Actinocatenispora sera: one gene and its partner. The protein of the gene in region 1 interacts with the protein of each later gene in a pairwise test. Links are inferred from orthologs where the notes say so. Each region holds a gene or a part of one and is shown on either strand. Other genes may lie near its edges. The genes, in order: Asera_RS25765 and dnaE.

Region 1 (3,308 bases):
CCTGGCGAGGTCGTCCCGGCACCCGAGCCACCGTCCGGGCCGGTCCGGTCGGGCCAGTGCTCGCTGGTAGTCGGGTGACCGTCGCGGCCGGTCCGGTCGCGCCAGCCCTCTCCGGCAGCCGAACCACCGTCGCGGCGGGCTCGGTTGTGCCGACGCTCCTTCTGGCGCCGGTCGTCTCCTCGGCATCGGTCGTCGGTGGGCCGTCGCCCCTCGGCAGGCCGCCGGTGGTCTCCGCCGCGTCGGTCTTCGGCGTGCCGCCCGCGGTCTGCGCCGCATCCGCATTCCACGTGCGGTCGGTCGTCTCCAGGACCTCGCCCGTGTGCATATCGCCGGCCGTCGGCAGGCCGCCGTTGGTGTCTGCGGCATTGCTCGTCCGCGGGTCGCCGGCCGTGCGCAGACCCTCGGTCAGGACAGCGGGGTCGGCGCTCGGGCGGGAGCGCCGGGCCAGCAAGGGAACCACGACGCCGCCCGCACCCGTCACCGCGCCGCCGGTCCGTGCGGTGCCGACGTCACCGGCTGGCTTCGGCGCCGGCGCCGGATCGGGTGACGGCCGGAACGTCGTGGCCGACGGTACGAGGCGCAGCCGGCGCGCGGTGGTCTGGGCGCTCGATCCGGTCTCGGTGGAGTCGTGCGCAGCCCGCGGCGCGCGTCCGCGACCGAGCCGGGTCCCCCGAACCACGGTCAGGATCCTCCCGACGCCGACCAGCCGAGCCCGGATCCTTCCCGCCGGTGCGTCGGGTGGCGTCGCGACCAGCTGCAGGCGGGGCCGAGCGTCCGGGGCGGCGATCCAGTCGTCGCCCGCGGCCCAGCCGAGATCCACCCAGTCTGGTGGCGTCGGGTCGGGTGACTCGCTCGACCGCGGACCATCGGCGCCGATCGGAGCGGCGCTCGACCCCGGGGCCGGATCGCCGGCGGGCTCCCGGTCGTCGACGGGCAGGCTGGCGTGTCGGGTTCGGTGCGTCGATCCGCTGATACGTCCCACCCGGGCAGCGTCGCCCCAAAAAGCACCAGGCGCCACCACCTCACCGCAAACTGTGGATAACCAGGATGCCTGTGGACAGCGAACCGGAAAACATGCGCCGGTGTGCTAGGGAGGTGTCGGCAGGGGCACGGCGCCTCAGCCGGCGAGCGCGCGCAACCGGTTCGCCGCTTCGGCGAGTACCTCGGGACGCTTGGAGCAGGCGAACCTGACGACCCGGCGGCCGACCTCCTGGTTGTCGTAGAACACCTGGGTCGGTACCGCGACCACGCCGCACCGATCCGGCAGCGCCCGGCAGAACTCGATTCCGTCCCGGCCGCCCAGCGGGCCGATGTCGGCGGTCACGAAATACGTCCCGGACGACGGGTGCACGCCGAACCCCGCCTCGGCAAGGCCGGCGGTGAGCAGGTCCCGGCCGGCCTGCAACCGATCCCGCACCCCGGTCAGGTAGCTGCCCGGCAGCCGCAGCGCGACCGCGACCGCGGGTTGCAGCGGACCCGCGTTGACGAACGTCAGGAACTGCTTGACCCGCAGTACCGCGGAGACCAGCCGGGCCGGACCGCTGGCCCAGCCGACCTTCCAGCCGGTGCAGGAGAAGCTCTTGCCGGCCGACGAGATGCGGATGGTGCGCTCGCGCATGCCGGGCAGCCCGGCGAGCGGGATGTGCGGCGCGGCCGAGTCGGTGAAGACCAGATGTTCGTACACCTCGTCGGTCACTGCGTACACGTCGTGCTCCTGGCACAGCTGCGCGATCAACGCAAGCTCGGCCGCGGTGAACACCTTGCCGGTGGGGTTGTGCGGGGAGTTGAGCAGCAGCAACCGCGTGCGGGGCCCGAACGCGGCACGCAGCTCGTCCGGGTCGAACGTGTAGCCGTCCGGCCCCGGCCGCAGCGTCACCGGTCGCCGCACCGCGTGTGCCAGCGCGATCGACGCCGCGTACGAGTCGTAGTACGGCTCGAAGCAGACCACCTCGTCGCCGCTCTCGCACAGGCCGAGGATCGCCGCCGCGATCGCCTCGGTGGCCCCGGCGGTCACCACGATCTCGCCATCGGGGTCGTACCCGAGCTGCCAGTCCCGCCGTTGTTGCTCGGCGATGGCGGCGCGCAACTCGGGCACCCCGGGCCCCGGTGGGTACTGGTTGTGCCCGTCCCGGATCGCGGCGGTCGCCGCGGCGAGCATCTCCGCCGGACCGTCGGTGTCCGGGAACCCCTGCCCCAGGTTGATCGCGCCGGTGCGTACCGCGAGCGCCGACATCTCGGCGAAGACGGTCGTACCGAACTCGTGCATCCGTGCCACCAGCGGATCGGTCCCAGTGCTCGTCATGGCGCCACCCTAGAGCGTGTCCCGACGGCTCCGTCGGTGCGATTCGCAGCCAGGGCCACGCTGGCGGCGGTGGGTCAGTTGCCGGAGCGGTGTCGGGCGACCCGGACCCGGGTGGCGCACCGGCTGGAGCAGTACCGCCGGGGCGATCCCGCGCCGTGCGCGACGAACGGGCGAGCGCATCCCGGTGCGGCGCACACCCCGCCGGGCGGCGCCTGCCGCTCGGCCAGCAGTACCGCGAGCGCCAGTCCGGAGGAGGTGGCGAACCACTCGCCCCAGCGCCCGTCATCGTCCGCGTCGACGTGCAGGTGCCAGGCCGTACCGCCGTGCGCGGTCAGCCGGGGCGGCCCCGCGTACCGGGCGAAGAGGGCATTCAGTGCGTCGGCTGCGGCGGAGGTGTCGGTCGCGGCGAACACGGCGTCCACGGGCTCGGCCGCGGCCCGCAGGTCGTCGATCTCGACCGGGGCGAGCTCGACGCCCGCCTCGCCGTGTTCGGCGAGCACCGCGGCGAGCCGCCCGGCGAGATCCGGTTCGCCGGACCGCAGCTCGATCAGCAGGTCCGCCGCCCGTTGTGCGGCCTCGATCGGCGCCGACCCGGCCGTCCAGCGAACTCCGTCCATGCTCTCCAGTGTAACGTCATTCTCATGAGAGGCCGTTACGGGCTGGCCCGGTACCTCGCCGGAGCCACCGCCGCCCGCACCGGCGACGAGGCATCCGGTCCCGCCCTGGTCCTGCTCGGTCTCGCCGCCACCGGCTCCACCCGGTCGGCCGGGCTGGTGCTCGGTGCGCTGACCGCCGCCACCGCGGTCGGCGGCCCGCTCCTCGGCGCGGTACTCGACCGGGCCCACCGCCCGCCCCGCTTCCTTGCCGGCTGCCTGCTCGGGTACGCCGCCGGTCTGGCCCTGCTGACCGTCGTCCTCGCCCGCGCGGCGCTGTGGCCGGCGGTACTCGTCGCCGTCGCGGCCGGCGCGTTCGGCCCGGCGCTCAGCGCGGGATGGAGCTCCCGGCT
Region 2 (4,402 bases), 190 kb from region 1 along the record:
CGCCCTGGTCGGTCATCACGACCTCGGCGCGCGGGGACAGCACCCACCAGAGCAGCCCGAGCGGCGCGCCGGCCGCCGCGACGCACACCGCCGCAACCACCAGTACGAGTGCCTCGGCCCACCGCGGCACGCCGGCTCGGCGCGGCATCGTCGTCTTCATCGCGGCGATTCTCCCAACCTCGAGCAAGTCGGCGGATCCGGGCCCGGCGCGGCCGGCTATTCAAGGCAGCCGGCGCCGAGCAGGCTCTTCAGCTCAGAGGTGAGGCCGGGACCGGGTGTGACCCGCAGCGTGTCGTCGAGGGCGAGCAGGTGGTTGCGCTCCCGGCCGACCAGCTTGACCCGCACCGCGGTCTCTCCCCGGTTGTTCAGCAGGGTCCGCTTGAGCTCACCGACCAAATCGGGGTCGACCCGCTCGGCCTGGATGGCGACCGTGACCGCCGGCTCGGCGGCCAGGTCGGCGTCGGTGATCTCCAGCGTGCGCAGGTCCATCGCGACGACGCTGATCTCCTGGTCGCGCCGGTTGACCCGGCCCTTCACCGCGATCGTCAGATCGGGTGCCAGGTACTGCCCGACCAGCTCGTAGGTCTTGGGGAAGAACAGCACCTCGATGCCGGCGTCGAGGTCCTCGACGGTCGCCTTCGCCCACGCGTTGCCCTGCTTGGTGACCCGGCGCTCCAGCGCGGAGATGATCCCGGCGATGGTCACCGACGTGCCGTCGGCGACGTCACCGGAAACCAGGTCGGCGATGCGCTGCTCGCTGTTCTTGCGCAGCACCCGTTCGGCGCCGTCGAGCGGGTGACCCGACACGTACAGCCCGAGCATCTCGCGCTCGAACTCCAGCGCGGTCTTGCGCGGCCAGTCTTCGCCGGTGAGGTCGACGTCCATGCCCACGACGGTGTCCGGGGCGGTGTCGGTCATCCCGCCGAACAGGTCGAACTGGCCCTCCGCCTCGCGCCGCTTGACCCCGGTCATCGCCTCGACCATGGTCTCGTGCTGCTCCAGCATCGGCCGCCGCGGATGTCCCAGCGAGTCGAACGCACCCGCCTTGATCAGCGACTCGATCACCCGCTTGTTGCAGACCGGCAGCTCGATCTTGGACATGAAGTCGGTGAACGAGGTGTAGGCACCCTTCTGCTTGCGGGTGTTGATGATGCTGGTGACGACGTTCGCGCCGACGTTGCGCACCGCGCCCAGGCCGAACCGGATGTCGGCGCCGACCGCAGTGAAGTTCAGGTCGGAGTCGTTGACGTCCGGCGGCAGCACCTTGATGCCCATCTTGCGGCACTCGGCGAGGTAGACCGCCATCTTGTCCTTCGAGTCGCCGACCGAGGTCAGCAGCGCCGCCATGTACTCGGCGGGATAGTTCGCCTTCAGGTATGCGGTCCAGAACGAGACGATCCCGTAGCCCGCGGTGTGTGACTTGTTGAATGCGTACCCAGCAAACGGCAGCAGAATGTCCCACAAGGTCTGAATCGCGTCGTCGGAGTAGCCCTGGTCGCGCATGCCCGCCTGGAACCCGACGAACTCCTTGTCCAGGATCTCCTTCTTCTTTTTGCCCATCGCCCGGCGGAGCAGGTCCGCCTTGCCCAGCGAGTACCCGGCGACCTTCCGGGCGATCGCCATGACCTGCTCCTGGTAAACGATCAAGCCGTAGGTCTCGTCCAGGATCTCGGCCAGATCGTCGGCCAGTTCGGGGTGGATCGGCACGACCGGCTTGCGGTTGTTCTTACGGTCGGCGTAGTCGATGTGGGCGTTCGCCGCCATCGGACCCGGCCGGTACAGCGCCAGCACGGCCGCGATGTCCTCGAACTTGGTCGGTGCCATCGCCTTGAGCAACGAGCGCATGGGGCCGCCATCGAGCTGGAACACCCCGAGCGTGTCGCCTCGCGCCAACAACTCGAATGTTCTGTCGTCGGCCAGCTCGAGGCTGGCGACGTCGATGTCGATGCTGCGGTTCGCCTTGATGTTGGCGATCGCGTCCCCGATGACCGTCAGGTTGCGCAGGCCCAGGAAGTCCATTTTCAACAGGCCCATCGCTTCACACGACGGGTAGTCGAAGCCGGTGATGATCGCGCCGTCCTGCGGACGCGCCCACACCGGGATCACGTCCATGACCGGGGTGGACGACATGATGACCGCGCAGGCGTGCACACCGGCCTGCCGAATCAGACCCTCCAGACCACGCGCGGTCTCGAAGATCTTGCCGACCTGCGGGTCGGTCTCGATCAGCGTCCGGACCTCGGACGCCTCGGCGTAGCGCTCGTGTTTCGGGTCGACGATGCCGGACAACGGAATGTCCTTCGCCATGATCGGCGGCGGCAACGCCTTGGAGATCTTGTCGGCGATTGAGAACCCGGGCTGTCCGAAATGGATTCGCGCCGCGTCTTTGATCGCCGCCTTAGTCTTGATCGTCCCGAAGGTGATGACCTGACAGACGTTGTCGGTGCCGTACTTGGCGGTGGCGTAGTCGAGCATCTCACCGCGCCGCCGGTCATCGAAGTCAAGATCGATGTCGGGCATCGAGATGCGCTCGATGTTGAGGAAACGCTCGAACAGCAGGCTGTGCTCGATCGGGTCGAGTTCGGTGATCCCGGTTGCCCAGGCGACGATCGATCCTGTCGCGGAACCACGCCCCGGCCCGACGATGATCCCGGACTCCTTGGCATGCCGCACCAGGTCGGCCACCACGAGGAAGTATGCCGGGAAGCCCATCTGGTTGATGACGCCGAGCTCCATCTCGGCCCGGGCCCGATAGTGGTCCGGGATCCCGCCCGGGAGCCGCTTCGCCAAGCCCTCGAACACGTCATGACGCAGCCAGGACTCCTGGGTCTCGCCGGCCGGCACGTCGAACACCGGCATCCGGTCGTGGTGGGCGAAGACCTCGTCGTACGAGCCGACGCGCTCGGCGATCAGCAGCGTGTTGTCGCAGGCGCCGGGCAGCTGGGAGTCCCACAGCTCGCGCATCTGCGCCGGCGACTTGATGTAGTAGCCGCCGCCGTCGAGCTTGAACCGGTTCGGGTCGTCCAGGGTGCTGCCGGACTGCACGCACAGCAGCGCCTCGTGCGCCTTCGCGTCCTCGGCGGCCACGTAGTGCGAGTCGTTGGTGATCACCGGCCGCAGGTCGAACCGCTTGCCGATGTCGAGCAGCCCGGTGCGGACCCGCTTCTCGATGTCGAGCCCGTGGTCCATCAGCTCCAGGAAGAAGTTCTCCCGGCCGAACAGCTCCAGGTAGCGCTCGGCCGCCGCGTACGCCTCCTGCTCCTGGCCCAGCCGCAGCCGGGTCTGGATCTCCCCGGACGGGCAGCCGGTGGTGGCGATGATGCCCTCGGTGTGCCCCGAGATCAGCTCGGTGTCCATCCGCGGCTTGTAGTAGTAACCCTCGATCGAGGCCCTGCTGGACAGCGTGAACAGGTTGCGCAGCCCGGTGGCGTTCTCCGCCCACATCGTCATGTGCGTGTACGCACCACCGCCGGAGACGTCGTCACCGCGCTGGTCCGGCCGGCCCCACCGGACCGGCTGCTTGTACGCCCGGTCGCCGGGCGCCAGGTAGGCCTCGATGCCGAGGATCGGCTTGACGCCGGTCTTCTTCGCCTCCTGGTAGAACGCGTACGCCCCGTACATGTTGCCGTGGTCGGTCATCGCGATCGAGTCCATGCCCTGCCGCTGGACCTCGGCCAACAACGGCTTCAGGCGGGCCGCGCCATCCAACATCGAGTATTCGGTGTGCACGTGCAGATGCGCGAACCCGGACGCCGACATGGCGCGCCTCGCCCCCCTCGTATTCACCTGGACAGCCACGCGCGGAGCACCGGGTGACGGTGACCGCGACCGCGCCGGGAGATGTTGGCCGCACCCCCGGCATCCCACCACGCTAGGGGTGGGGTCTGACAGAAAACCTATCGCTCCGCCGGCGGACCGCGCCGGCCGGCACGCCCGGGTACCGCCGGGCGTGGCCGGCGCCACCCGCGGTCACCGATCCGGCCCGAAACCCTCGCTGATCGCGACCCCGGCGTACAGCCAGGCCATCCGGGTGGCCGGGGCCAGCTTCGAGTACTCGATGGTCGAGCCCGGCTCCAGCGACACGTCGTAGGGCACGACGATCGAGGTGCGGGTGCGCGAGCCGAAGTGCTTGAGCAGGTCGGCGGTGAGCGGCAGCGGGTTCGGCGTCGGGCAGCTGATCACCGTGGTCGCCTGCGCCACCAACTCGCCCATCCCCTGCTCCTCCAGCAGGTCGAGCATCCAGTCGGCGGTGAACGCCGCGTCCTCGCGCGGCACCGTGGTCACCACCAGCTGGTCGGCGGCGCGCAGCACCGTCTGCCAGTTCGGCGACTCGACGTTGTTGCCGGTGTCCACGCAGATCACGTCGTGGGTGCCGGCGAGCAGGGTGAGCACCCGGCGCACC

What was found.
Region 2: the proteins of Asera_RS25765 (region 1) and dnaE interact in binary tests that used the Escherichia coli proteins (3 or more experiments, as listed by UniProt). The link is inferred for Actinocatenispora sera from one-to-one orthologs.

What each region holds. Positions count from the first base shown.
Region 1 is NZ_AP023354.1:5,466,517-5,469,824, reverse strand. The notes cover bases 211-3,208. They hold Asera_RS25765 (pyridoxal phosphate-dependent aminotransferase), read right to left. Parts: upstream 2,303-3,208; coding sequence 1,118-2,302; downstream 211-1,117. Other genes in these bases: Asera_RS25755 (MFS transporter), read left to right, coding at 2,944-3,208; Asera_RS25760 (CGNR zinc finger domain-containing protein), read right to left, coding at 2,377-2,919. Outside these bases: Asera_RS25770 (M23 family metallopeptidase), read right to left, coding at 1-22; more of Asera_RS25755, read left to right, coding at 3,209-3,308. UniProt on the Escherichia coli protein: Shows aminotransferase activity with methionine and histidine as substrates, and to a lesser extent also with phenylalanine.
Region 2 is NZ_AP023354.1:5,275,991-5,280,392, forward strand. The notes cover bases 17-4,108. They hold dnaE (DNA polymerase III subunit alpha), read right to left. Parts: upstream 3,760-4,108; coding sequence 217-3,759; downstream 17-216. Other genes in these bases: Asera_RS24915 (DUF2567 domain-containing protein), read right to left, coding at 17-160. Also shown: more of Asera_RS24915, read right to left, coding at 1-16. UniProt on the Escherichia coli protein: DNA polymerase III is a complex, multichain enzyme responsible for most of the replicative synthesis in bacteria. This DNA polymerase also exhibits 3' to 5' exonuclease activity. The alpha chain is the DNA polymerase catalytic subunit.